Regions from separate parts of the Streptomyces sp. NPDC059009 genome, predicted to be linked through region 3. Evidence: riboswitches for the same ligand, from Rfam matches in the RefSeq annotation. Region 3 holds a riboswitch; each other region holds the start of a gene.
What was found. Region 3 has a riboswitch for cobalamin ahead of ACFWYM_RS26910 (ribonucleoside-diphosphate reductase subunit alpha). Riboswitches for the same ligand answer to the same signal wherever they lie in the genome.
Positions count from the first base shown of each region.

Region 1: linked by a shared signal. The riboswitch ahead of ACFWYM_RS08970 (CoA-acylating methylmalonate-semialdehyde dehydrogenase) and the one ahead of ACFWYM_RS26910 (ribonucleoside-diphosphate reductase subunit alpha) in region 3 are both predicted to bind cobalamin.
Region 2: linked by a shared signal. The riboswitch ahead of ACFWYM_RS28075 (CbtB-domain containing protein) and the one ahead of ACFWYM_RS26910 (ribonucleoside-diphosphate reductase subunit alpha) in region 3 are both predicted to bind cobalamin.
Region 4: linked by a shared signal. The riboswitch ahead of ACFWYM_RS27355 (ABC transporter substrate-binding protein) and the one ahead of ACFWYM_RS26910 (ribonucleoside-diphosphate reductase subunit alpha) in region 3 are both predicted to bind cobalamin.

Region 1 is NZ_JBHYJB010000007.1:59,623-66,552, reverse strand. It holds gene aceA (isocitrate lyase) at 1-832, shown strand, start outside; gene aceB (malate synthase A) at 973-2,571, shown strand; gene ACFWYM_RS08975 (3-hydroxybutyryl-CoA dehydrogenase) at 2,568-3,452, shown strand; cobalamin riboswitch at 3,497-3,685, shown strand; gene ACFWYM_RS08970 (CoA-acylating methylmalonate-semialdehyde dehydrogenase) at 3,915-5,438, shown strand; gene ACFWYM_RS08965 (acyl-CoA dehydrogenase family protein) at 5,444-6,592, shown strand; gene ACFWYM_RS08960 (enoyl-CoA hydratase/isomerase family protein) at 6,604-6,930, shown strand, end outside.
Region 2 is NZ_JBHYJB010000030.1:118,921-125,850, reverse strand. It holds gene ACFWYM_RS28090 (galactose oxidase-like domain-containing protein) at 1-1,887, shown strand, start outside; gene ACFWYM_RS28085 (glycoside hydrolase family 6 protein) at 1,966-3,003, opposite strand; gene ACFWYM_RS28080 (ANTAR domain-containing protein) at 3,178-3,948, shown strand; cobalamin riboswitch at 4,307-4,435, shown strand; gene ACFWYM_RS28075 (CbtB-domain containing protein) at 4,469-4,687, shown strand; gene ACFWYM_RS28070 (CbtA family protein) at 4,710-5,510, shown strand; gene cpt (chloramphenicol phosphotransferase CPT) at 5,602-6,144, opposite strand; gene ACFWYM_RS28060 (class F sortase) at 6,179-6,802, opposite strand; gene ACFWYM_RS28055 (hypothetical protein) at 6,857-6,930, opposite strand, start outside.
Region 3 is NZ_JBHYJB010000029.1:40,222-47,151, forward strand. It holds gene ACFWYM_RS26905 (ribonucleotide-diphosphate reductase subunit beta) at 1-851, opposite strand, end outside; gene ACFWYM_RS26910 (ribonucleoside-diphosphate reductase subunit alpha) at 842-3,238, opposite strand; cobalamin riboswitch at 3,369-3,510, opposite strand; gene ACFWYM_RS26915 (hypothetical protein) at 3,610-4,398, shown strand; gene ACFWYM_RS26920 (GNAT family N-acetyltransferase) at 4,582-5,178, opposite strand; gene mctP (monocarboxylate uptake permease MctP) at 5,253-6,893, opposite strand; gene ACFWYM_RS26930 (DUF3311 domain-containing protein) at 6,890-6,930, opposite strand, start outside.
Region 4 is NZ_JBHYJB010000030.1:3,313-10,242, forward strand. It holds gene ACFWYM_RS27345 (amino acid permease) at 291-1,787, shown strand; gene ACFWYM_RS27350 (Mov34/MPN/PAD-1 family protein) at 1,871-2,293, shown strand; cobalamin riboswitch at 2,297-2,433, shown strand; gene ACFWYM_RS27355 (ABC transporter substrate-binding protein) at 2,477-3,475, shown strand; gene ACFWYM_RS27360 (FecCD family ABC transporter permease) at 3,472-4,518, shown strand; gene ACFWYM_RS27365 (ABC transporter ATP-binding protein) at 4,515-5,369, shown strand; gene ACFWYM_RS27370 (putative leader peptide) at 5,436-5,537, shown strand; gene ACFWYM_RS27375 (MoaD/ThiS family protein) at 5,685-5,963, shown strand; gene ACFWYM_RS27380 (PLP-dependent cysteine synthase family protein) at 5,970-6,923, shown strand.

The sequences.
Region 1 (6,930 bases), on a different contig from region 3:
CGACGCCGAGGCCGGGTTCGGGGGTCCGCTCAACGCCTTCGAGCTGACCAAGGCGATGATCGCGGCGGGCGCGGCCGGCATCCACTACGAGGACCAGCTCGCCTCCGAGAAGAAGTGCGGCCACCTCGGCGGCAAGGTCCTGGTCCCCACCGCCCAGCACATCCGCACCCTCAACGCGGCCCGTCTCGCCGCCGACATCGCCGACGTCCCCACCCTCGTCGTGGCCCGCACCGACGCGCTCGCCGCGAACCTGCTCACCAGCGATGTCGACGAGCGCGACCGGGAGTTCGTGACCGGCGAGCGCACCGCCGAGGGCTTCTACCGCGTCCAGAACGGCATGGCCCCCGTCATCGCGCGCGGCCTGGCCTACGCCCCGTACGCCGATCTGATCTGGGTCGAGACGGGCACTCCGGACCTCGCGCAGGCCCGTGAGTTCGCCGAGGCGATCCACGCCGAGCACCCGGACCAGATGCTCGCCTACAACTGCTCGCCCTCCTTCAACTGGAAGGCGGCCCTGGACGACGACCAGATCGCCAAGTTCCAGCGGGAGCTGGGCGCGATGGGCTACCGCTTCCAGTTCATCACCCTGGCCGGGTTCCACTCCCTCAACCACGGCATGTTCGACCTGGCCCGCGGCTACGCCGAGCACGGCATGACCGCCTATGTCGACCTGCAGGAGCGGGAGTTCGCCGCGCAGGAGCACGGCTTCACCGCGGTCCGGCACCAGCGCGAGGTCGGCACCGGCTACTTCGACCTGGTCTCCACCGCCGTGAACCCGGCCTCCTCGACCACGGCCCTCGCCGGGTCCACCGAGGCGGAGCAGTTCCACTAGATCCCACGATCAGGCGGGGGCCGGACAACTCCGCTCCGTCCGGCCCCCGCCGTACCTTTCGCCGCTTCTCCCGCCTTTCCTGCCTTCTCCCCCTTCTCCCCCTTCTCCCCCTGCTCCGCCTGCCACGCCGAGGAGTTCAGATGAGTGCCACCACGACCACCAGCCGGGTGCGGGTTCTCGGCGCGCCGCGCGACCGCCACGACGAGATCCTCACGCCCGAGGCGCTCGACTTCCTCGCCCGCCTGGACGAGGCATTCGCCGCACGCCGCTTCGACCTGCTCGCCGAGCGGCGCCGCCGCGCCGAACGCATCGCCTCCGGCGTGCCGTTGGGCTTCCCGCTCACCACGGCCGCGGTCCGCTCGGACCCGGACTGGCGGGTCGCGCCGCCCGCGCCCGGCCTGACCGACCGGCGCGTGGAGATCACCGGCCCGCCCGAGCGGCGCATGGCCGTCAACGCGCTCAACTCCGGCGCCCAGGTGTGGATGGCCGACTTCGAGGACGCCACCTCACCCACCTGGGACAACATCGTCGGCGGCCAGCTGACCCTGCTGGACGCCATCGAGCGGCGCATCGACTTCACCAGCCCCGAGGGCAAGGAGTACCGGCTCCGCGACCGCAGCGAGCTCGCCACGATCGTGGTGCGGCCGCGCGGCTGGCACCTCGTCGAGAAGCACCTGGTTGTCGACGAACGCCCGCTGCCCGCCGCCCTGGTGGACTTCGGCCTGTACTTCTTCCACTGCGCTCGCCGCCAGCTCGACGCGGGCCACGGACCGTACTTCTACCTGCCCAAGCTGGAGAACCACCACGAGGCCCGGCTCTGGAACGACGTCTTCGTCCTCGCCCAGGAGCTGCTCGGCATCCCGCGCGGCACCATCCGCGCCACCGTCCTGATCGAGACGGTCACCGCCGCCTTCGAGATGGAGGAGATCCTCCACCAGCTGCGCGAGCACAGCGCCGGGCTCAACGCGGGCCGCTGGGACTACCTGTTCAGCCTGATCAAGAACCTCGGGCACCGGCCCGACTTCGTCCTGCCCGACCGCGCCAAGGTCACCATGACCGCGCCCTTCCTGCGCGCGTACACCGAACTGCTCGTGCGCACCTGCCACCGGCGGGGCGCCCATGCGATCGGCGGCATGGCGGCGCAGGTGCCCGGCCGGGACGCGGACGCGCATGCGGCGGCGCTCGCCACGGTGCGGCTCGACAAGGAACGCGAGGCCGAGGACGGCTTCGACGGCTCCTGGGTCGCCCACCCCGGGCTCGTCGCGGTGTGCCGGGAGGTCTTCGACCAGGTCCTCGGGGAGCGCCCGCACCAGCTGGACCGCACCCGCGAGGACGTCGAGGTGGCCCCCGCCGACCTCCTGGCGGTGCGCCGCACCGTCGGCCCGCCCACCCCGGAGGGCGTCCGTGCCAACGTCGCCGTCGCCCTGCGCTACTTCGACGCGTGGCTGCACGGGCAGGGTGCCGTCGCACTGGGCGGTCTGATGGAGGACGCCGCGACGGCGGAGATCGCCCGCGTGCAGATCTGGCAGTGGCTCCGCCACCGCCTCGTGGACCGCGACACGGTCCTCCGCATCCTCGACGAGGAGGCGGCCGCCCTCGGCGCCGAGCACCCCTGGGCCCGGGTCGACGAGGTCCGCGCCCTCTTCGAACGCACCGCCCTGGGCCGGGAGTTGCCCGCCTTCTTCACCACCGACGCCTACACCCGCCACCTCGCCGCGCGAACGGAGATCCACGCATGAGCACCCCTGGAACGAACGCCGGCATCACCAGAGTCGGCGTCGTCGGCGGCGGACAGATGGGGGCCGGGATCGCCGAGGTGTGCGCCCGCGCCGGTCTGGACACCGTGCTCTGCGAAGTCGACGCCGTGGCCGCCCGCGCCGCGCGCGAGCGGATCGCCGTCTCGCTCGAACGCGCCGTGCAGCGCGGCAAGCTGGACCGCATCTCCGCCGAGGACGCACTGACCCGGATGAGCTTCACCGGCAGCCTCGACGACCTGGCCGACCGCCGGCTCGTCATCGAGGCGGTCGTGGAGAACGCCGACGCCAAGACGGAGGTCTTCACCGCACTCGACAAGATCGTCGAGGATCCGGAGGCGATCCTCGCGACCAACACCTCCTCGATCCCCGTGATGCGCCTCGGCATGGCCACCGGGCGCACCGACCGCGTGCTCGGCCTGCACTTCTTCAACCCCGTGCCGGTGCTGCCGCTGGTCGAGGTCGTGAGCTCGCTGCACACGGCGCCCCACGTCCTCGACACCGTCCGCGAGTTCGTGACGGGCACGCTGGGCAAGACCGTCGTCCACTCCCGGGACCGCGCGGGATTCGTCGTCAACGCGCTCCTGATCCCGTACGTGCTGTCCGCGATCCGGATGGCCGAGTCGGGCTTCGCCACCGCCACCGACGTGGACGCCGGGATGGAGCTGGGCTGCGCGCACCCCATGGGCCCGCTCAGACTGGCCGACCTCATCGGCCTCGACACCGTCGCGTCCATCGCGGAATCCCTGTACGACGAGTTCAAGGAACCCCTGTACGCCCCGCCGCCGCTGCTCCAGCGCATGGTGGAGGCGGGGCTGCTCGGCCGCAAGAGCGGACGGGGGTTCCACGCCTACGAGGGGGCTTAGCCGGGGTCCTGGACGGCGGGGCCTAGATTTACTAGGACGTCCAACTATATAGTCGCGACCAAGGCCCGCGGTGCAGGGAAGCCGGTGTGAATCCGGCACGGTCCCGCCACTGTGACCGGGGAGTGTGCCGTCGAGCGGTACGCCACCGATGAACCCTGAAGGGGGAGTCGGGAAGGCGGACGGCGCGCGCAGATCCGGGAGTCAGGATACCGGCCGCGGGATGTTCCGTGTTGTCCACGAGGATGGAGCTGACACGCATGGCACCGGTGTGCACACGCGTCCCCGGCGGAACCGCGGCCCGACGGGCCCGGCCCCCGCACGGCGAGCGTCGAACGGCCGTCGCAACCCCCTGACGGCCCACCGTCCTTCGCGGTCTCGCGCAGCCCCGCTCCCGCACGCCACCGCGTGCGCGCGGCGCGGCGGCGCGCCATCCCGGATCACCTGACGAGAGCAGGCACACCCATGGTCCGCGACCAAGTCACCGCCCCCGTACGTGAGTTGACCCACTTCATCGGCGGCAAGCACACCCCAGGAACCTCCGGCTCCCACGGCGACGTGTACGACCCCAACACCGGCCGGATCCAGGCCCGCGTGCCCCTCGCGAGCCGCGCCGAGACCGAGGCGGCGATCGCCGACGCCGCCCGCGCGCAGCCCGGCTGGGGCCAGTGGAACCCGCAGCGCCGCGCCCGCGTGCTGCTGCGGTTCCTCCAGCTCGTCGAGGACGAGAAGGACGCCCTGGCCCGGCTCCTGTCCGCCGAGCACGGCAAGACCATCGCCGACGCCCACGGCGACATCCAACGCGGCCTGGAGGTCGTGGAGTTCGCGGCGGGCATCCCGCATCTGCTCAAGGGCGAGTTCACCGACAACGCGGGCACCGGCATCGACGTCCACTCGCTGCGCGCGCCCCTCGGCGTCGTCGCGGGCATCACCCCGTTCAACTTCCCCGCGATGATCCCGCTGTGGAAGGCCGCACCCGCCCTCGCCTGCGGCAACGCCTTCATCCTCAAGCCCTCCGAGCGGGACCCGTCGGTACCGCTGCGGATCGCCGAACTGTTCCTGGAGGCGGGCCTGCCGCCCGGTGTCCTCAACGTCCTGCACGGCGACCGGGAAGCCGTCGACACCCTCCTGGAGGACCCGCGCGTCGCCGCCCTCGGCTTCGTCGGCTCCACCCCCGTCGCCGCGCACGTCTACGCCACCGCCGCCGCCCACGGCAAGCGCGCCCAGTGCTTCGGCGGCGCCAAGAACCACATGATCGTGATGCCGGACGCCGACCTCGACCAGGCCGTCGACGCGCTGATCGGCGCGGGCTACGGCTCCGCGGGCGAACGCTGCATGGCGATCTCCGTCGCCGTCCCCGTCGGGGAGCAGACCGCCGACGCCCTCGTGGCCCGCCTCAAGGAGCGCATCGCCGCGCTGCGCATCGGCCGCAGCGACGACCCCGAGTCCGACTTCGGCCCGCTCGTCGGCAAGGACGCCGTCGACCGGGTCCGCTCCTACGTCGGCCTCGGCGTCGAGGAAGGCGCCGAACTCGTCGTCGACGGACGGGACTTCACCCTGCCCGGACACGAGGACGGCTTCTTCGCCGGTGCCTGTCTCTTCGACCGGGTCACCCCGGACATGCGGATCTACCGCGAGGAGATCTTCGGGCCCGTCCTGTGCGTCGTGCGCGCCGCCGACTACGAGGAGGCCCTCCGGCTGCCCAGCGAGCACCTCTACGGCAACGGCGTGGCCCTCTTCACGCGCGACGGCGACACCGCACGCGACTTCACCCGGCGCGTGGACACCGGCATGGTCGGCGTCAACGTGCCCATTCCGGTGCCCGTCGCCTACCACACCTTCGGCGGCTGGAAGCGCTCCGGCTTCGGCGACCTCAACCAGCACGGCCCGGACGCCATCCGCTTCTACACCCGCACCAAGACGGTGACGTCCCGCTGGCCCGCAGGACTGCGCGAGGGTGCCAGCTTCACCCTCCCGACGATGGGCTGACGCCGATGACCACCACCCTCCTGACCGAGGACCAGCAGGCCCTCGTCGAGACCACCCTGGACTTCGCCCAGGACCACATCGCCCCGCACGCCCTCGACTGGGACCGCGACAAGCACTTCCCCGTCGACGTCCTGCGCAAGGCCGCCGGGCTCGGCCTCGGCGGCGTCTATGTCCGCGAGGAGTCCGGCGGCAGCGGCCTCACCCGCTCCGACGGCGTGCTCGTCTTCGAGACCCTCGCCTCCGGCTGCCCGTCCATCGCGGGCTATCTGTCCATCCACAACATGGTCGCCTGGATGATCGACCACTACGGCGACCCGGGCCAGCGGGAACGGTGGCTGCCCCGGCTGTGCGCCATGGAGGACCTCGCCGGCTACTGCCTGACCGAGCCGGGCGCGGGCTCCGACGCGGCGGCCCTCACCACCCGGGCCGACCGCGACGGCGACGACTGGCTGCTCAGCGGAGTCAAACAGTTCATCTCCGGCGCGGGCGCCGCCCAGCTGTACGTGGTGATGGCCCGCACCGGCGGCGAAGGACCCGACGGCGTCTCCGCGTTCGTCGTCGACAAGGACGACCCCGGCGTCTCCTTCGGCGCCAACGAACGCAAGATGGGCTGGAACGCCCAGCCCACCCGCCAAGTCGTCCTGGACGACGTCCGGTTGACCGGCGACCGGCTCCTCGGCGCCGAGGGCCAGGGCTTCCGCATCGCCATGAACGGCCTGAACGGCGGCCGCCTCGGCATCGCCGCCTGCTCGCTGGGCGGCGCCCGCAGCGCCCTGGACCGCAGCCTCGCCCACCTCGCCGACCGCGAGGCGTTCGGCCGCCGCCTCCTGGACGCCGGGGCGCTGCGCTTCCGCCTCGCCGACATGGCCACCGAACTGACCGCTGCCCGCGCCCTCGTACGACAGGCCGCGCAGGCCCTGGACGAGGGCGACCCGCAGGCGCCGTACCTGTGCGCGATGGCGAAGCGGTTCGCCACCGACACCGGGTACACGGTCGCCGACCGGGCGCTCCAACTGCACGGCGGCTACGGCTACTTGAGCGAGTACGGCATCGAGAAGATCGTCCGGGACCTGCGGGTCCACCAGATCCTGGAAGGGACCAACGAGATCATGCGTGTCATCGTGGCCCGCGGCCTGACGGAGGCGTTCGCGTGACCGCCGACGACGTGCGGACGACCGCCGACAGCCCGCACAGGACCGCCGCCGACGACGAACAGCCGGTCCTGCTGCGCACCACCGGCCGGGCCGCCCGCCTCACCCTCAACCGCCCCCGCGCCCTCAACGCCCTCACCCACCCCATGGTCCGCGCCATCGACGCGGCGCTCACCGCGTGGGAGCACGACCCGGCCGTCGAGACCGTCGTCCTCACCGGCGCGGGGGAGCGCGGCCTGTGCGCGGGCGGCGACATCCGCGCCATCCACGACGACGCCCGCGCGGGCGACGGCAGCGCCACCGCGGCGTTCTGGCGCGACGAGTACCACCTCAACGCGCGC
Region 2 (6,930 bases), on a different contig from region 3:
GCGGTGGTCCTAGCGCTGGCCGGAATGAACGGCCCCTGGCTCTGGCGCGTGGGCTCCGAGAAGTACCACAACTACAAGATCAACAAGCCGGAGTACAAGGCCGACAACGGCCACTGGGACGTCGTCGACTTCCCCGAGGAGTACCGCCAGAACACCATCCACGCGGCGCTCCTGCACACCGGCAAGGTCCTCCTGGTCGCCGGGTCCGGCAACAACCAGAAGAACTTCGACAACAAGAAGTTCGACACCCGCCTCTGGGACCCGGTGAAGGGCACGATCAAGAAGATCGACACCCCGAAGGACCTCTTCTGCACCGGCCACACCCAGCTCGGCAACGGCAACCTCCTGATCGCGGGCGGCACCCAGCGCTACGAGAAGCTGAAGGGCGACGTCACCAAGGCCGGCGGCCTGATGATCGTCCACAACGAGGACCCCGGAAAGCCGATGACGCTGCCCGCGGGCACCAAGTTCACCGGCAAGGAGAACGGCAAGACGTTCGTCTCCAAGGACCCCGTCCAGATCGAGCGCGCCAAGCGGGTCTTCGACCCGGACACCGGCAAGTTCATCCGCAACGAGGCGGGCCTCGGCCGGGTCTACGTGGAGGCGCAGCAGAGCGGCGCCAAGCACGAGACGGGCACGCAGGACAACTACCGCGTGCAGGGCCTCAAGGGCTCCGACACCCGTAACGTCTACGGCATCGCGCAGAAGCTCGCCCTCGACAAGAAGGACTTCCAAGGCATCAAGGACTCCTTCGAGTTCGACCCGGTGGCGGAGAAGTACATCAAGGTCGACCCGATGAACGAGGCGCGCTGGTACCCCACGCTGACCACGCTCACCGACGGCAAGGTGCTCAGCCTCTCCGGCCTCGACGAGATCGGCCAGCTGGTGCCGGGCAAGAACGAGGTGTACGACCCGAAGACGAAGAAGTGGACGTACACGAAGGGCATCCGCCAGTTCCCGACGTACCCGGCGATCTTCCAGATGGCCAGCGGGAAGCTCTTCTACTCGGGCTCGAACGCGGGCTACGGCCCGGACAACGTGGGCCGCAAGCCCGGCATCTGGGACCTCAGGACGAATAAGTTCCAGAAGATCCCCGGCATGAGCGACCCGGACCTCCTGGAGACGTCCGGCACCGTCGAACTGCCGCCCGCGCAGGACCAGAAGTACATGGTGGTCGGCGGCGGCGGCGTCGGCGAGTCCAAGGAGTCCAGCACGAAGAACCGGATCGTGGACCTGAAGGACCCGAACCCGAAGTTCACGGACGGCCCCGAGCTGGAGAAGGGCACGCGCTACCCGCAGATCTCCACGCTGCCCGACGACACGGTCCTGATCTCCGGCGGCTCCGAGGACTACCGCGGCCGCAGCGACTCCAACATCCACCAGGCGCGCATCTACAACCCGAGGACGAACGAGCTGAACCGGGTCGCCGACCCGGAGGTGGGCCGCAACTACCACTCGGGCTCGATCCTGCTGCCCGACGGCCGCGTGATGTTCTTCGGCTCGGACTCGCTCTACGCCGACAAGGCCAACACCAAGCCGGGCGAGTTCGAGCAGCGCATCGAGATCTACACGCCGCCGTACCTGTACCACGGCGCGCGGCCCTCGCTCAGCGGCGGCCCGAAGACGATCGCGCGCGGCGGCTCCGGGACGTTCACCTCGAAGCACGCCACGTCCCTCAAGACGGCCCGGCTGATCCGGCCCAGCGCCTCGACGCACGTCACGGACATCGACCAGACGTCGATCGCCCTGGACATGAAGAAGTCCGGCGACAAGGTCACGGTGACGGTCCCGAAGAACCGCAGCCTGGTCGAGTCGGGCTGGTACATGCTGTTCGTGACGGACGACCAGGGCACACCGAGCAAGGCTCAGTGGGTCAAGATCCCCTGATTCCAGGGGAGTTCACCCGCATACGCCGATGGGGCGCCCTCCACTCAGGAGGGCGCCCCATCGGCGTACGGAAGGGAGCTACTTCGCGGACTTGGCGAGCCCGAGCGCGTACTCCGGCCACCACTCCCCCGCCTTCGGTCCCCCCTTGCACGTCCCGTCCGACTCACCGGGCCGCTTGACCCAGAGGTAGGCGTCGACGAGCGGGTCGGCCGTCTTGGTCGTGGGCGCCTCGCCGAGCGCGCGGCCCGGCGGGTTGCACCAGGGGTCCTTGGCCTTGGCGTCGTACGGGCCGTTGCCGTTCCGGCTGGTGTCGATGACGAAGTGCTTGCCGCCGACCTTGCCGGACAGAGTCTTGCCGAAGGCGATGCTGGCCTGCGTGGTCTGGAAGTTGGAGACGTTCACCGAGAAGCCGTCGGCCTGCTCGACGCCCGACCACTTCAGGGGCTCCCAGATCGAGTCGGGTTCCTTGCCCCAGCCCGCGTTGCCCGCGTCCAGGTACACCTTCGTGTTCTTCAGGGACTTGAGCTTGCCGATGGCGCCCTTGAGGAGGTCGTAGCGCTCCTCGTGGAGGTTGTCCGGGGTGCACTTGTCGACCATGTGCAGGACCGCGTCCGGCTCCAGGATGACCGTGGCGGGCCGGTCGCCGATGCCCTTGGCGACGCCGTCGATCCAGGCACGGTAGGCGTTGCCGTCCGCGGCGCCGCCCTTGGAGAACTGGCCGCAGTCGCGGTGCGGGATGTTGTAGAGGACCAGGAGCGCGTCCCGGTCGGCCTTCTCGGCGGCCTCGGTGTAGCCGCGCGCCTCCTGCTCCGGGTTCTCCGGGCCGATCCACTCGCCGACCGGCTGCTCGGCGATCTTCCGGATCAGTCCGGCGTCGTCGTCCTTGCCGTCCTTTTCGTACGCGGTGACCTGCTTCGCCGCGTTCCCGTCGGGATTGACCCAGTACGGGTCGCTGCCCTTCGGCTGCTGTTTCACGGGGCCGCTGGACGAGTCATTGTCCTTGCCGTCGTCCGAGGAACACCCGGACAGCAGCAGCGCCGCGGCTCCCGCGAGCGCCACCCCCGCCTTCACCCCCCTCGTGCGTCCACTCCCGCGACCTGTGCCTTTGCGGTACATCCACTCCCCCTTGGGTGCACTGTCCGTTTCCCAATCCTGACATACGGCTTCCCCCCTCACGAGGGCCCACCTGCCCTGGGCAGAGAGCTGTAGGCGAGCTGTTACAGCGGCCGTTAACGCGCGCCCCCGCGGGGTAGACGAAGGCAGCGGGGCAGCCAGGGAGGGGAGGCGGATGTGGACCGCACCACGGAACTCCGGCTGGCGGAAGTCGTGGTGGAGAGCGCGGACACGCTGCGGGACGACTTCCAGGCCGAGCACTATCTGCGCGGCATGGCCGACCACTGTGTGGAGCTGTTCGGCGCGCGCACCGCCGGGGTGATGTTCACCCACCGCACGAGTGAGGGCCGCACCATCGCGCTCGCCCCCAGCAACCACCAACAGGAGCTCGCGACCGCCCTCTTGAGGTCCCAGCAGAACGACGGGCCGTGCGTGGAGAGCTACAGCACCGGCACGACGGTGGCGCCCGTGCGGCTCACCGAGACGGTGACGGCGATCCGCTGGCCCGAGTTCACCGCACAGGCCCTGGAGCACGGCGTCACGATGACGTACGCGGTGCCGATGCGCCGCGGCCAGTCCGTGTTCGGTGTGCTCAATGCCTTCCTCTCCCGACAGGCCACGCCCAACGGGGAGGTGCGGTGCGCCGAGATCCTGGCGAACGCGGCCGCCCTCGGGCTGCACAACCACGAGGCGTACGCCGGCTACCGCACGCTCAGCAGACAGCTGGAGACGGCGCTGACCAGTCGCATTCGCGTCGAACAGGCCAAGGGCATACTCGCCGAGCGCTGGCGCACCGGAATGGAGCCCGCCTTCGCCGCCCTGCGCGGCTACGCACGCAGGGAACGCCTGGCCATCGACCGGGTCGCGGGCGAGCTGATCGACGGGAAGCTCGACGATGCGACGCTGCGCCCCGGCAGGTCCGAACCTGATGAACCGGGGCCCCTCTGAGCTGTGGCGATCACGCACCGCGATCTCGCCACGACTTGGCGTCAAACGCCCTCTAGGCCAGGAGGCATATTCGCTCTACAGTCGGTTCTGACGGCCCAAGCCCCCGGCCGGATCAGGCTGAACCTGCCCACCCCGCAAGCGGGTCGGCACCACAGCTCCCGCGCCGGCGCCGGGTTACTCCCGCGACTCGTGCGCGCGCGGTGGAGGACCAGCCCGGTCGACGGTTCCGGGGGGAGCGGTCCGTCGACCGGGCGACGGTCCACCGTCGCGAGCGGGCTTGCGCAGGTCGCAGGGGGCGCAGGGGCGCGGGCGTGGTTGACAGTGTCCATGCCGGACTGGGACTCTCCGGGACGACAAGTCCATACATCGAGGCGACGGTTGACAGGAACCCGGTGCGATTCCGGGGCGGTCCCGCCACTGTGACCCCGTGCGTGCTCCCCAGACGTGCGCGGAAGTCAGGAACTGAGCCGTCGTCCTCCTGCCATGGGGCGTGGAAACCCCAGAAGGAGGCCCACCCGGTATGTCTCTGCACACTGCACCGACCACCGACACCACGGCGGCCCAGGCCGCCGCGACCCAGACGCGCGACTGGCTCATCGCGTCCGGCGCGGCGATCCTCGCGCTGATCGCGCTGTACGCGGTGTTCATCGACAACGGCTCGCTGATCTCGGCGACCGGCAGCTACCTGCACGAGTTCGCGCACGACGGCAGGCACCTCTTCGGTGCCCCCTGCCACTAGACGGGCGGGCGATCTCAGCACCATGTCCTCCCCAACACCTGTACTCCCCCTGCTCGGGCGCGGGTTGGCGGCGGGAGGGGCGGCGGGCCTCGCGGCCGGTCTCTTCTCCCTCCTCCTCGCCGAGCCCCTGATGGACCGCGCGATCCGCGCCGAGGAGAAGCGCACGGCCGCCGAGGAGCACGCGCACGGCGCCGGCCAGTCCATGCAGCACCACGAGGAGCTGTTCACCCGCTCGACTCAGCACCTGGGACTGGTAGTTGCCTCCGTGGTCGCCGGTCTCGCGATCGGCGTGCTGTTCGCGGTGGCGTACGCCCTGGTGCACCGGCGCGCTCCGCAGACGTCCCCCTGGCCGCGCGCCCTGACCTTCGCGGCGGCCGCGTTCGTCGCGGTCTCGCTCCTGCCGGGCCTGCGCTACCCGGCGAACCCGCCGGGCGTCGGCGACTCCGGCACGGTCGGCGACCGGCAGGCGATGTGGCTGGCGTCGGTCGCGATCGGCGTGCTCGGCATGTTCCTGGCGTGGCAGGTGTATGTGCGCCTGGCCGCCAAGTCCCTTCCGGTGCGCCAGATCGCGGTGGCCCTCACGACGGTCGCCGTGCTCGCGCTGCTCTTCACGCTGCCCGACAACCCGGACCCGGTCCCGGTGGACGCGGTCCTGCTGTGGAACTTCCGGATGCTGTCGCTCGCCTCGCATGTGCTGCTGTGGGCGGTGTTCGCGGCGGTCTTCGGCGGCCTCGGCCTGCGCGCGGCCGCGAAGTCGGCTTCGGCGGAGGGCAGTTACGCCCGCAAGTCCCCGAACACGGTCTCCGTGGAGCCCACGGCCTGACGTCCCGGTCGAGGGCGGCCCCGCGGCGGGACCGGGGCCGCCGTCACCACCGCCGTCATCGCCGCCGTCACCGGCAACGGCACCATCACCGTCACCCACGCTCCGTGAGGCACGCCGCGACGGCCCGCGCGCACTCCAGCGACTCCCGGCCCGCGGTGTCGACCTCCATGTCGTAGCGCACCCCCTGGTGCACCGACTCGGCCTGCCCCGCGGCCATTCCGCCGGCCCGGTCGCCCCGCGCCAGCTCCCGCCCCGCCGCCACCTCGGGGTCGCAGCGCACGCCCACCCACAGCACGGGCACGTCCACGAGCGCCTTCTCCCAGCGGGCCTGCGAGGCGGCGCCGCCGAGGAAGACCTCGTCGACGACGACGTTCGCCCCGGCCCGCGCCATCGCGGCGACCCCCTCGATCCATGCGGCCTCCAGGGCCCGGAACCCCTCCCCCACGCTCACTTCGCCGTCCGCCGCGATCCCGATGCCCGCGTCCGACGACGTCATCGACGCGGGCAGGGCGTCGACGAACGTGTCGCAGCCGAGGGTCAGCCAGGGCTCCGGAAGCACGGCCTGCAGACACCGCGCGATGCCCGACTTCCCCGCGCTGGAACCACCGTTGAGTACGATCACCCGTCCCGTCACGGGACACACCGTAGGCGCCGGGACACCGCGCCCGTCACCGAATAACGCCCGTCAGGTACGCGGACACCACCACGTTCGCCGTGTACCGGCCCTGCGCGTGGTCGAAGGTCCCGCCGCAGGTGATCAGGCGCAGCTCCGCGCGGCCGTCCTCGTGCGGGCCGTACGCCGCCTTCGCGTCGAAGCCCTCGCGCCGGTGCACCCGTACGTCGTCGACGGTGAACTCGGCGACCGTGCCGTCGTCCCGGGCCACCCTGATCCGCTCGCCGGGCTTGAGCGCGCTGAGGTGGTAGAAGACGGCGGGCCGCGTCTCGGTGTCGACGTGGCCCACGAACAGGGCGGCGCCCGCCGCGCCGGGCCGGGTGCCGCCGCCGTACCAGCCGACCGAGTCCGCCTGCGCGAACGGCGGCGGGTCGATCGCGCCCTCCGCGTCGAGCCCGCGCGCCGTCACCGCGGCGCGCACGTCGAGCGCGGGGATGTCAACGCGCTGCGGGCGCGCGGGGTCCAACGCCCGATGCGCGGGCGGGAGTTCGACGCCGAAGGGCCGCCCGACCGCCGCCACGTCGCCCGCGGCGGGTTCGGAGAGGCCGCCCCGGAGGTCGACGGCGTCGCTCCCCCACAGGCAGAGTCCCACGATGAGCACGGCCCAGGCGGCGCCCATGAGCAGCCGCCCGGAGCCCGGTCTGTCGCTGGTCACCGCGCGCTCACTCCGCTCTCACTCGGAGCGGCGCCGACGGACGCTGCGGAACGCCACGGCCACCGCCGCGACGCCGGCGAGCACCAGGCCGA
Region 3 (6,930 bases):
AGGTACTCGCGCATCGAGTCGGTGTTCATGCCGGGCAGGCCGTCCCCGCACAGGTCGCGGGCGAACTGCAGCTCGGCCTCGACGGCCTCCTTCAGCATGTCCGTGACCTGCTGCGTCAGCGCCTCGTCGAAGAGCTCGGGCTCCTCCTTGCGGACCGTGTCCACCACGTCGAAGGCGAAGCTCATGTGCATCGTCTCGTCACGGAACACCCAGTTGGTGCCGGTCGCCAGGCCGTGCAGCAGACCGCGGCTGCGGAACCAGTAGACGTACGCGAAGGCACCGTAGAAGAAGAGGCCCTCGATGCACGCGGCGAAGCAGATCAGGTTGAGCAGGAAGCGGCGCCGGTCGGCCTGCGTCTCCAGGCGCTCCAGCTTCTCGACCTCGTTGATCCACTTGAAGCAGAACTCTGCCTTCTCCCGGATCGAGGGGATCTCCTCGACCGCGTCGAAGGCGGCCGCGCGGTCCTCCGGGTCGGGCAGATAGGTGTCGAGCAGCGTCAGATAGAACTGGACGTGCACGGCCTCCTCGAAGAGCTGACGGCTCAAGTACAGCCGGGCCTCGGGGGAGTTGATGTGCTTGTACAGGGTCAGCACGAGGTTGTTGGAGACGATCGAGTCACCCGTGGCGAAGAACGCGACCAGGCGGCCGATCATGTGCTGCTCACCCGGCGACAGCTTCGCCAGGTCGGCGACGTCCGAGTGGAGGTCGACCTCCTCGACGGTCCAGGTGTTCTTGATGGCGTCCCGGTAGCGCTCGTAGAAGTCGGGGTAGCGCATGGGGCGGAGAGTCAGCTCGAAGCCAGGGTCGAGCAGGTTCTTCTCGGAGTTGGTGATGGAGCTCATTACTGGCATGCCTCGCAGGACTCGGGGTTTTCCAGGGAGCAGGCGACGGCCTCGGGGTCGGCGACCTGCTGGGGTACGGGGGCGGTGGCGCGGGCGGCCCGGGCGATCTTCGTGGCCGGGCGCGAGCGCAGGTAGTACGTCGTCTTCAGGCCCTGCTTCCAGGCGTACGCGTACATCGAGGAGAGCTTGCCGATGGTCGGCGTCTCCAGGAACAGGTTGAGCGACTGCGCCTGGTCGAGGAACGGGGTGCGGGCCGCCGCCATGTCGATCAGGCCGCGCTGCGGGAGCTCCCACGCCGTGCGGTACAGCTCGCGCACCTCGGCCGGGACCCAACTGAAGCCCTGCACCGAGCCGTTGGCCTCGCGCAGCGCCTCCCGGGTCTGTGCGTCCCACACGCCGAGCCGCTTCAGCTCGTCCACCAGGTAGGAGTTGACCTGGAGGAACTCACCGCTGAGCGTCTCGCGCTTGAAGAGGTTGGAGACCTGCGGCTCGATGCACTCGTAGACGCCCGCGATGGACGCGATGGTGGCGGTCGGCGCGATGGCGAGCAGCAGGGAGTTGCGCATGCCGGTGGCGGCGATCCGCTCCCGCAGCGCCGCCCACCGCTCGGGCCAGGTGAGCTCGACGCCGTAGTGGTCGGGGTGCAGTACACCGCGCGCGGTGCGGGTCTTCTCCCAGGCGGGCAACGGGCCGTTGCGCTCGGCGAGTTCGGCGGACGCCTCGTACGCGGCGAGCATGATCCGCTCCGCGATACGGGTGGACAGGGCGCGCGCCTCGGGCGAGTCGAAGGGCAGCTTCAGCTGGAAGAAGACGTCCTGAAGGCCCATGGCGCCGAGCCCGACCGGGCGCCACTTCGCGTTGGAGCGGCCCGCCTGCTCGGTCGGGTAGAAGTTGATGTCGACGACGCGGTCGAGGAAGGTCACGGCGGTGCGCACGGTGGCGTCGAGCCGCTCCCAGTCGATGTCGCGGGTGGCCGGGTCCACGAAGGCGCCGAGGTTGACCGACCCCAGGTTGCAGACGGCCGTCTCCCCGTCGTCCGTCACCTCCAGGATCTCGGTGCACAGGTTCGAGGAGTGGACGGTGTGGCCGGGCTCCGCGGTCTGGTTGGCGGTGCGGTTGGCGGCGTCCTTGAAGGTCATCCAGCCGTTGCCGGTCTGCGCGAGGGTGCGCATCATGCGGCCGTACAAGTCCCGTGCGGGGATGGTCTTCTGGGCCTTCCCCTCGGCCTCGGCCCTGCGGTACGCGGCGTCGAAGTCGTCGCCCCACAGGTCGACGAGGTCCGGCACGTCGGCGGGGGAGAACAGCGACCAGTCCTGGTCGGCGGCGACCCGGCGCATGAACTCGTCCGGGATCCAGTGCGCGAGGTTCAGGTTGTGCGTGCGGCGCGCGTCCTCACCGGTGTTGTCGCGCAGCTCCAGGAACTCCTCGATGTCGGAGTGCCAGGTCTCCAGGTACACGGCCGCGGCGCCCTTGCGGCGCCCGCCCTGGTTCACGGCCGCCACCGAGGCGTCCAGCGTCTTCAGGAACGGGACGATGCCGTTGGAGTGGCCGTTGGTGCCACGGATCAGTGAACCCCGGCTGCGGATGCGGGAGTACGAGAGGCCGATGCCGCCCGCGTGCTTCGAGAGCCGGGCCACCTGGTGGTAGCGGTCGTAGATCGAGTCGAGCTCGTCCAGCGGCGAGTCCAGCAGGTAGCAGCTGGACATCTGGGGGTGCCGGGTGCCGGAGTTGAAGAGGGTGGGCGAGGACGGGAGGTAGTCCAGGCGGCTCATCAGGCGGTACAGGGCGGCGACTTCGTCCACGGCGCGGTCGCTGCCGTCCTCCGCGAGACCGCTGGCCACGCGGAGCATGAAGTGCTGCGGGGTCTCCACGACCTTGCGGGTGAGCGGGTGGCGCAGCAGATAGCGGCTGTGCAGGGTGCGCAGGCCGAAGTAGCCGAAGCGGTCGTCGCCGTCGAGGTCGATCAGCGCGTCCAGGCGGGCCGTGTGCGCGGCCACGAACTCCTGGGTGCGGTCGGCGATCAGGCCCTCGCGGTGGCCCACCGCGATCGAGCCGGAGAAGGACGTCACGCCCTGCGAGGCCGCTTCCTCGCGGATGCCGATGGTGAGCAGCCGGGCCGCGAGCCTGGAGTACACCGGGTCCTCGGAGATGAGCCCCGCGGCCGCCTCGGTGGCCAGGTCCCGCAGCTCCGCCTCGTCCGCCTTGGCGGAGCGGCCGCGCAGCGCGGCGGCGGCGACCCGGCCGGGGTCGGCGTCGGGCAGGTCGGCGGTGAGGTCGGTGAGGGTACGCAACAGGGCGGTGCCCGGCGCGTCCTGTACCTTGTCCGCCTGGTCCGCTGCCTCCTGCGCGGCCCGGGTCTGCTGGGCTGAGGCCGGTTCGGCTGGCGCGATGGTCACGTGGAGCACTCCCTCGCTCGGCTCTGGGCCCGAGGGGAGCACGGCGGGTGCGGGCGCGTCCGCGCAGGGCGGAGCGCCGCGTCCACCGGCCCATTCCACGAGGCCCGGACGTCTCGGCACCCGGAGCGGATGCACCGGGCGCACTGTCGGCAGGTTCTCGGACTCACGGGTACGACAAAGACGTACACATACACCGTTGCGGGACAGTTCCGGACTTCCACCGGATTCCCCTGCGGCGACAGCGAGGACGAGCATACATCTTGTGCTGGGTTTCGGAGGCAGCACCACATCTTGTGTCGGCTGGGGTGTGGTTAGGGTGGCGGCTTGACGGATCAAGCGGCGGAGGAGGGGCTGTGGGAGCGAGGCGGGGCATGGCCCGTGCGGCCCTCTGCGGGGCACTGATCGCGCCGCTCGCGGGCTGCGGGGCGGGCGGCTGGTTCTCGGACGGGCCGCCGAGCGCGGAGGGCGTCGACGGGCGCGAGGGCGCCGCGAAGACGTTCAGCGACGTCCAGTTGAGCGGCGCGCTGCTCGCGGACGACGCCTTCGCCGAGCGCGCGCGGCCGACGGACACCGCGGTGGGGCTCTTCAACAAGAGCTTCGGGCGCGGCGACTGGGGCTCCTGCGCCCGGGGCAAGGACGCGAACGAGGAGCTGCTGGGCCTGCGGGGCGCGAGCGCGCAGCAGGTGCTGGCCTTCGACGCCGGGGCGGACGAGGGCGGCGGCGGAGCGGACGAAGGTGCCGGCGGGGCGGACGAAGCAGGCGGCGGGGCGGGCGAGTTGGGCTCGGTGTCCGACCAGACGGCGGCGCCCCGGCCGCCCGTGAGCCAGCGCCTTGTCTCGCTGCGCCCCGCCGAGGCCGGTCGCTACCTCGAACTGCAGCGCAGGCTGGGTGAGTTGTGCCCCACCACGATGGAGGACACCGAAGCCGCCCCGATCACCCGGCACCACTCGGTCAAGAAGCTGCCCCGCATCGGCGACGAGGCGATCCTGGAGACCAGCCGCATCCCCGGAAGCAACGAGTACGACCACAGGCCCCAGTACACCGCCGAGGTCCGCGTCGGCGGTGTGCTCGTCACGGTGAGCGCGGGCACGGACGAGGGGCGCACCGTCGAGGCGGCGGCGAAGGCGGTGGACCGGGTCCGCGCGGAGCTGTACGGCTAGGACCTGTCCGGTGGATCTTGCCGCGGTCGCGGGCTGTTCCACGCCGATCTGCGGCGTTGTCGTCGGTTGCCAACGCTCCGCGTTGTCGCCCTCCTCCGCCTTGCATCTCGACGCACCACAGCCCGCTCACCAGCGACGGACGGCACAGCTCGGAATCATGCGGCCTGATCCGCCGGACAGGCCCTAGGGCCCGCTCCGGGCCCGGAGCTCCAACTCGTAGGCCAGCAGCCGCACATCGGGCACCGGCAGCCAGTCCCGCTCCGGGACCCGTACGAAGCCGAGGCGCTCGTAGAGGCGGTGGGCCGCGTGCATCGTGGGCTGGGTCGACAGGATCACACGGACGCAGCCCTCGACCGCCCGGGCCCGCTCCACGCAGGCCCGCACCAGCGCCTCGCCCGCGCCCCGGCCGCGCGCGTCGGGGGCGACCGCCAGCATGCGGATCTCGGCCTCGCCGGCCCGCGCCAGCTCCGCCATGGGGCCGCCGGACTCCACGAACGTGACGCCGCCGAGCACCCGGCCGCCGTCGCCTGCGCGCCCGCCCGTGCCGCCGTCGCCCGCGCGCCCGCCCGTGCCGTCCTCGCCCGCGCGCCCGTCCGTGCCGCCGTCCACCGCGACCAGGATGCGCGCGGCGGCGGCCCGCCCCGCGACGTCCCGCAGCTGTTCCTCGTACCCGTCGCTCTCCTCGAAGTCGAGGAGCCCGTCCGCGCGGTACGCCCGCGCCACGACGGCGCCCAGCGCCTCGTACTCCTGTGCGCGCGCCTGCCTGATGGTGAGGTCCATGCCGGGAGTGTCCCGCACGCGCACGAGGACGGGCCGCCGGATTTTCCGGCGGCCCGTCCACGCGCAGGGAAGGCTCAGTGGCCCGCGCCCACCTTGGGGAGTTCGACCTGGACGCCCTTGTCGCCCGCGTCGGCCGTGTAGTCGCCGGGGGAGGTCTCGTCGACGCCCTCGGGGGCCTTGAGGGCCTTGAGGACGAAGGTGAGGACCACCGTGACCACGACGTTGAGGACGAACGCCGTGAGACCGATGTAGCCGATCTCGCCGATGCCCGGGATCTCCTTGGAGTTGCTGGCGAAGTGCGACTGCTTCGGCGAGGACATGCTCCATGCGGCCCATGTGCCGTAGACCATGCCGACCGCCCAGCCCGCGAGCAGCGCCCAGCGGTGGAACCAGCGGGTGAACAGGCCGCCGACCAGGGCGGGCATCGTCTGCAGGATCCACACGCCGCCGAGGAGCTGGAAGTTGATGGCGACGGTCTTGTCCATGGTGAGGACGAAGACCAGGGCGCCCACCTTCACGAGCAGCGAGACGAGCTTGGAGACCTTGGTCTCCTGCTCGGGGGTGGCGTCGGGCTTCAGGAAGTCCTTGTAGATGTTGCGCGTGAAGAGGTTCGCGGCGGCGATGGACATGATGGCCGCCGGGACCAGTGCGCCGATGCCGATCGCCGCGAACGCGACACCCGTGAACCAGTCGGGGAACATGTCCTCGAAGAGCTGCGGGATCGCCAACTGCCCGTTCTCGACCTTGATCCCGGCCGCGATCGCCATGAACCCGAGCAGTGCGAGCAGGCCCAGCATGAGCGAGTACAGGGGCAGGATCGTGGTGTTGCGGCGGATCACGTCGCGGCTCTTGGAGGAGAGGGTCGCCGTGATCGAGTGCGGGTACATGAAGAGCGCGAGCGCGGAGCCCAGGGCGAGCGTCGCATACGTCCAGGTCCCCGCGGAGCCGGGCACCAGGCCCGAAACCGGTTTGCCCGCCGCCTCGTTGGTGGCGTCGAACTTCGCGGCGGCGCCGGCGAAGATCTCGTCGAAGCCGCCCAGCTTGATCGGGATGTAGATGATCGCGACCGCGATGACCAGGTAGATCAGCCCGTCCTTCACGAAGGCGATCAGGGCGGGGGCGCGCAGACCCGAGGAGTACGTGTACGCGGCGAGGACCGCGAAGGCGATCAGCAGCGGCAGGTCCTTGATGAACCAGTTGGTGCCCGCGTCGCCGCCGATGCCCATCACGTCGAGCACGGCCTGGATGCCGACCAGTTGGAGCGCGATGTACGGCATCGTGGCGAGGATGCCGGTGACCGCGACGGCCAGCGAGAGCCCCTTGGAGCCGAAGCGCCCGCGCACGAAGTCGGAGGTGGTCACATACCCGTGCTTGTGCGAGACCGACCACAGGCGCGGCAGGAAGGTGAAGATCAGCGGGTAGACGAGGATCGTGTACGGCACCGCGAAGAAGCCGGACGCGCCCGCCGCGTAGATCGCCGCCGGGACGGCCACGAAGGTGTACGCGGTGTAGAGGTCGCCGCCGAGCAGGAACCAGGTGACCCAGGTGCCGAACGACCGGCCGCCGAGGCCCCATTCGTCCAGGCTCTGCTCGTTCTCGGCCTTGCGCCAGCGCGCGGCCAGGAAGCCCATGACCGTGACGGCCAGGAAAAAGAAGATGAAGACGGCGAGCGCGACGCCGTTGACGCCGCCCGTTCCCGCTGCGAGCTCCTTCACTTGTCAGCACCCCCGTTACGGGCGCGCTGGTCGCGCT
Region 4 (6,930 bases), on a different contig from region 3:
GCTCAAATCCGGATAACGATCGTGTCACCATGACGTCCACCTATGGGGCGTCAAGGGAATTTTGTCCGGTTCTTCCAGTGGCGTGCGCCACACGCCGTCCAGTTGATCACTGTTGTGGCCGTGATAAATCTTCACGACCGCTCGGTGACGCCACCCATGTCGCCGAGGGCGCTTCAGCCGGCAGACCGCCGGTAGCACTCCATTCCATATCCGGGGGGATCAGGACCTGATCCGCGGCCAAGACGCAGGACGGCCTGCGGGCGCGGATCAGCATGGAGAAAGGCGTCACCATGACCTCAGTGCAGGTCGAAGAGCAGCACGGCGAGCCCGGCGGCGACGGAGCCGTGCGGGCCGATGGCTCGGCCGCTGAGGGCGAGGGCTATCAGCGCGGGCTCGGGGCCCGGCAGATCCAGATGATCGCGATCGGCGGTGCCATCGGCACCGGCCTGTTCCTCGGCGCGGGCAAGGCCATCCACAAGGCCGGACCGAGCCTCATCCTGGCGTACGCCATCGCGGGCCTCGTCATCTTCTTCATCATGCGGGCGCTCGGCGAGCTCCTCATGTACCGGCCCGTGTCCGGCTCCTTCTCGGAGTACGCGCGCGAATTCATGGGCCCGTTCTTCGGATTCGTGACCGGCTGGACGTACTGGCTCTTCTGGGTCGTCACCGGCATCACCGAAGTGACCGCGGCCGCCCAGTACATGCAGTACTGGACGCATGACTCGATCCCTCAATGGGCGTACGCGCTGATCTTCACGGTCATCCTGTACGGCGCCAACCTCATCTCCGTGAAGCTCTTCGGTGAGCTGGAGTTCTGGTTCTCCATGGTCAAGGTCACCGCGATCATCGGCATGATCCTGATCTGTGTCGGCATCCTCACCATCGGCTTCTCCGACGCCGGTGACACCGCCTCCGTGAGCCACCTGTGGAACCAGGGCGGGTTCTTCCCGAACGGCATCGGCTCCACGCTGATGACCCTGCAGATCGTGATGTTCGCCTTCCTCGCCGTCGAGCTGGTCGGCGTCACCGCGGGTGAGTCCAAGGACCCGAAGACGGTCCTGCCGAAGGCCATCAACACCGTGCCGTGGCGCATCGCCGTCTTCTACGTCGGCGCCCTGATCATGATCCTCTCGGTCGTGCCGTGGACCTCGTTCCAGCCGGGCGTCTCCCCGTTCGTCGCCGCCTTCGACAAGATGGGCCTCGGCGTCGGCGCCGCGATCGTCAACTTCGTGGTCCTGACGGCCGCCCTGTCCTCCTGCAACTCGGGCATGTACTCCACCGGCCGCATGCTGCGTGACCTCGCGCTCAACGGCCAGGGCCCGAAGTTCTTCACCAAGCTGACCAAGAACGGCCTGCCGCTGACCGGCACCACGGTCTCCGCCGCGTTCATGCTGGTCGGCGTCTGGATCAACTACCAGTGGCCGGGCGAGGCGTTCAACTACGTCGTCTCCTTCGCCACCATCTCCGGCATGTGGGCCTGGATCATGATCCTGGCCTGCCAGATCCGCTACCGCCGCAAGGCCGACCGCGGTGAGCTGCCGCAGTCGACCTTCAAGGCGCCCGGCGCCCCGTACACCAGCTGGTTCGCGCTGCTGTTCATCGGCATGGTCATCGTGATGATGGGCGTCGACAAGGACGCCCGGATCTCGCTGTACGCCGCTCCGGTCTGGGCCGCGATCCTGGTGGTCGCCTACCTGTTCCTGAAGGCCCGCAACCCGCAGGCGGCGGCCTTCAACAAGGCGAAGGCGGTCGCGTCCGCCGAGCCGCAGGACGCCGCCAAGGACTGACGTCCCGGCCGCGAAGTCCAGCATTCGGGCCCGCCCGTACCACCCTCCGGTACGGCGCGGGCCCTCTGCATATGCTGACTTCCATGCTGACCATCACCCAGGCCCTCCACGACCAGATCGTCGCGCACGCGCGCCAGGACCACCCCGACGAGGCGTGCGGCGTGGTCGCGGGACCGGCCGGTACGGACCGCCCCGAGCGCTTCATCCCGATGCTGAACGCGGCCCGCTCGCCCACCTTCTACGAGTTCGACTCGGGCGATCTGCTCAAGCTCTACCGCGAGATGGACGACCGCGACGAGGAGCCGGTGATCGTCTACCACTCGCACACCGCGACCGAGGCGTACCCCTCGCGCACCGACATCTCGTACGCCAATGAGCCGGGCGCCCACTACGTGCTCGTCTCGACGGCGGACACGGACGACGCGGGCCCCTTCCAGTTCCGCTCGTTCCGGATCGTGGACGGAGAGGTCACCGAGGAAGAGGTCCAGGTCGTCCAGGCATACTGAGCCTCGACCTTTCGACCTTTTGGACCTTGAGGCGGCAGGACCCAGGAAGCCGGTGCGAATCCGGCGCGGTCCCGCCACTGTGAGTCCGCCCCCGCGCGGGGCGGACGAGCCAGGAACTGACCTGCCGCCCTCTCCCACGACTCAGGGGACGCGGAAATCCCCTGGAGGAGGCAGAGCACCCCCATGTCCCGGCTCCGTACCGCGGCCCTCATATGCGCCGCGCTGCTCCCCCTCGCCACCTCCTGTTCCGGCTCCGGCGGGAGCGCGAGCGGGACCGACACCAAGGCGGCCGGGCCCGGATTCCCGTACACCGTCACCAACTGCGGGGTGAAGACCACCTACCAGGCGCCCCCGCAGCGCGCCGTCACCCTGAACCAGCACGCCACCGAGGTGATGCTGGAGCTGGGCCTCGCGGGGTCCCTCGCGGGGACCGCCTACTTGGACGACAAGGTCCTGCCGAAGTACGCGAAGGCGTACAAGGCGATCCCGGTGCTCGCCAAGGAGTACCCCTCCAAGGAGAAGCTGCTCGGCGCCAACCCCGACTTCGTGTACGGGGGTTACACCAGCGCCTTCAACGCCAAGGAGGGCACCGCCCGCGACGACCTCGCCGAGTCCGGCATCAAGACCCGCCTCAACACCGAGTCCTGCACCAGCGGGCGCACCTCGCTGGACGACCTCTACCGCGAGGTCACCGAGGTCGGCCGCACCTTCGGTGTCGCGGACCGGGCGCGGAAGTGGGTCAGGGAGGCCCGCGCCACCGTCGCCGCCACCGCCCGCGAGACCAAGGGGGCCAAGGGGGCCGAGGCCCTGAAGGTCTTCGTGTACGACAGCGGGGACAAGACCGCGTTCACCGCGGGCGGCAAGGGCATCGGCAACGAGATGATCAAGCGGGCGGGCGGCACGAACATCTTCGCCGACCTCGACAAGTCCTTCACCGACGCCTCCTGGGAACAGGTCGTCACGCGCAGGCCCGAGGTCATCGTGATCTACGACTACGGCACGACGACGGTCGAGCAGAAGAAGCGCCGCCTCCTCGACGACCCGGCCCTGCGCGACGTACCCGCGATCAAGCACAAGCGGTTCGCGGTGATGCCGCTGTCGGACGTGGTCCTCGGGGTGCGCGCCCCGGCCGCGATCGAGAAGCTGGCCCGTCAGCTCCACCCCGAGCCGGCCCACAAGTGAGCGACAGGACCCCGCCCGCGCGCGGGCCGCTGCGCTACTCCCTCGTGCTCGCCCTCCTGGTCGCCGCGCTGCTCGCCGCGATGGTCGCCGGGCTCGCCCTCGGGCAGGTCCGTGTGCCGCCGTCCCAGGTCCTCGACATCGTCACCGGCCGCGCGGAGCCCAGCCCCTTCCGCACGATCGTCCTCGACGTGCGGCTGCCGAGGGTGCTGCTCGGCGCGGTCGTCGGCGCGGGGCTCGCCGTCGTCGGCACGGTGCTCCAGGCACTCGTACGCAATCCCCTCGCCGACCCGTATCTGCTCGGCATCTCGTCCGGGGCGTCCGCGGGCGTGGTCCTCGTCCTCGTCTTCGGGCTCGGCGGGGGGCTCGGGCTCGCCACCACCGTCACGATGCCCGCGGGTGCCTTCGCCGGGTCGCTGCTCGCGCTCGTCCTCGTGTACGCCCTTGCGCGCCGGGGCGGGCAGCTGACCGGGGCGCGGCTCGTCCTCGCCGGGGTCGCCGTCGCGTACATCCTCACCGCCCTCGCCAACCTGGTCCTGGTCACCTCGGCCCGCCGCGAGCACTTCCAGGAGGCCCTGTACTGGACCTTCGGCGGGCTCGGCTCGGCCCGCTGGGACCTGCTGCCGCTGCCCGCGGCCGTCCTCGTCCTCGGCACCGGGCTGCTGCTCGCCCTGGCCCGGCCGCTCGATCTGATGCTGGTGGGGGAGGAGGGCGCGACCGTCCTCGGCCTGGACGCGTCCCGCTTCCGCGCCGCCGTGTTCGTGCTGACCTCGCTGGTGACGGGGGTCCTCGTCGCGGTCAGCGGCGCCGTCGGCTTCATCGGCCTGCTCGTGCCGCACGCCGCGCGCATGCTGGTCGGCGCGAGCCACCGCACGCTGCTGCCGGTGGTGGCGCTCGCCGGAGCCGCGTTCCTCGTCGTGGCGGACCTGGCGGCGCGGACCGTCGCGAGCCCGCAGGACGTGCCGGTGGGCATCCTCACGGCGCTCACCGGCGGCCCGTTCTTCCTGTGGCTGCTGCGCCGCCGCCCCGAGGGAGCCCCGTCATGACGGGCGACATGACGGGCGACATGACCGGCGACATGAACGGCGGAATGACCGGTGAACTGCGCGTGCACGGACTCTCGTACGAGATCGCCGGGCGCGGGCGCCCCCTCGTCGACTCCGTCGACCTCACCGCCGCCCCCGGCGAGACGGTCGGCCTCGTCGGCCCCAACGGCAGCGGCAAGACGACGCTCCTGCGCTGCGTGTACGGCACCCTTCGCCCCACCGCGGGGCGCGCCCTCCTCGACGGCGACGACCTGACCGCGATGGCGCCCAAGGCGCGCGCCCGGCGCCTCGCCACCGTCCCGCAGGACGGACAGGCCGTCTTCGAGCTGACCGTCCACGAAGTGGTCGCCATGGGCCGCTCCCCGCACAAGCGGTTCTGGGAGGCCGACACGGCGGCGGACACCGAGCTGGTCGGCGAGGCCCTGGAGCGGGTCGGCGTCGCGGACCTCGCGCACCGCCCCTTCCCGTCCCTGTCCGGCGGCGAACGCCAGCGCGCCCTCGTCGCCCGCGCCCTGGTGCAGCGCCCCACCCTGGTGGTCCTCGACGAGCCCACCAACCACCTGGACATCCGCTACCAGCTGGAAGTCCTGTCCCTCGTACGGCAGTTGGGCACGACGAACCTCCTCGCCCTGCACGACCTGAACCTGGCCGCGTACTACTGCGACCGGCTGTACGTGCTCGACGGGGGCCGGGTGGTGGCGTCGGGCGCCCCGAAGGAGGTGCTCACGGCGGAGCTCCTGTCCCGGGTGTGGGGTGTGACGGCGGAGGTCAGCACGCATCCGACGACCGGAGCTCCGACGGTCGTGTACCTCCCGGACCGCCCTTCTGCGCCCCCTCTGCCCGCATCCTGAGCGCGATCTGTCCACTATCTGAGATCACATTCCGGGACCCGGACAGGGAATCGATACGATGAGCCCATGGTTCTTCACGACGTGAGCATTCAGACGCCGGGCACGCTGCTCGTGGCGCGGCTGCACGTCGACCTGTGCCGTCTCAACAGCGCCATCTGTTCGCGCTGACCTGCCCGCCGCCGTCCGGCCGTGAGCCGCGGCGCCGCGCCCCGTGCGCTCTTCGCGCGCACCACGCACCCAGGCGGCTGCACGCCGCCACGCGCCACTCAGCGGGCGCGACGCCTCCCTCTCTTCTTCCGACAGGAGCCCCCTGCCATGGCCATCGAGGTCCGCATCCCGACCATCCTCCGCACCTACACCGACGGCGCGAAGTCCGTGGAGGGCAGCGGGGACACCCTCGCCGCGCTCTTCGCCGACCTCGAGTCCCGGCACACGGGTATCCAGGGCCGCATCGTGGACGGCGACCAGCTGCGCCGCTTCGTGAACGTCTACCTGAACGACGAGGACGTCCGCTTCCTCGACGGCATCTCCACGAAGCTCGCCGACGGCGACAACGTCACGATCCTTCCGGCGGTGGCCGGCGGAAGCCGGTAAGCGCCGATGCCGCGCTACGACTCCCCGCTGGCGGCGGTCGGCAACACCCCGCTGGTCCGCCTGCCGCGCCTGTCCCTCTCCGACGACGTCCGCATCTGGGCCAAGCTGGAGGACCGCAACCCGACCGGCTCCGTCAAGGACCGGCCCGCGCTCCACATGGTCGAACAGGCGGAGAAGGACGGCCGGTTGACGCCCGGCTGCACGATCCTCGAACCCACCTCGGGCAACACGGGCATCTCCCTCGCGATGGCCGCGAAGCTCAAGGGCTACCGGATCGTGTGCGTCATGCCCGAGAACACCTCGCAGGAGCGCCGCGACCTCCTGGCCATGTGGGGCGCCGAGATCATCTCGTCCCCCGCGGCCGGGGGCTCCAACACGGCGGTACGGGTCGCCAAGGAGCTGGCCGCCGAGCACCCCGACTGGGTGATGCTCTACCAGTACGGCAACCCGGACAACGCGGGCGCCCACTACGCCACGACGGGCCCGGAGATCCTGGCGGACCTCCCCTCCGTCACCCACTTCGTGGCGGGCCTCGGCACCACGGGCACGCTCATGGGCGTGGGCCGCTACCTGCGCGAACACAAGCCGGACGTCCGGATCGTCGCCGCGGAGCCGCGCTACGACGACCTGGTGTACGGCCTGCGGAACCTGGACGAGGGCTTCGTCCCCGAGCTCTACGACGCCTCGGTCCTCACCACGCGCTTCTCGGTGGGCTCGGCGGACGCGGTGACGCGCACGCGGGAGCTCCTCCAGCAGGAGGGGATCTTCGCGGGCGTCTCCACGGGGGCCGCGCTGCACGCGGCGATCGGGGTCGGGAAGAAGGCGGTGGCCGCGGGGGAGTCGGCGGACATCGTGTTCGTGGTGGCGGACGGGGGCTGGAAGTACCTGTCGACGGGCGTGTACACGGCGGCCACCACGGAGGAAGCGATCGAGACGCTGCAGGGCCAGCTGTGGGCGTAGGGCTGAG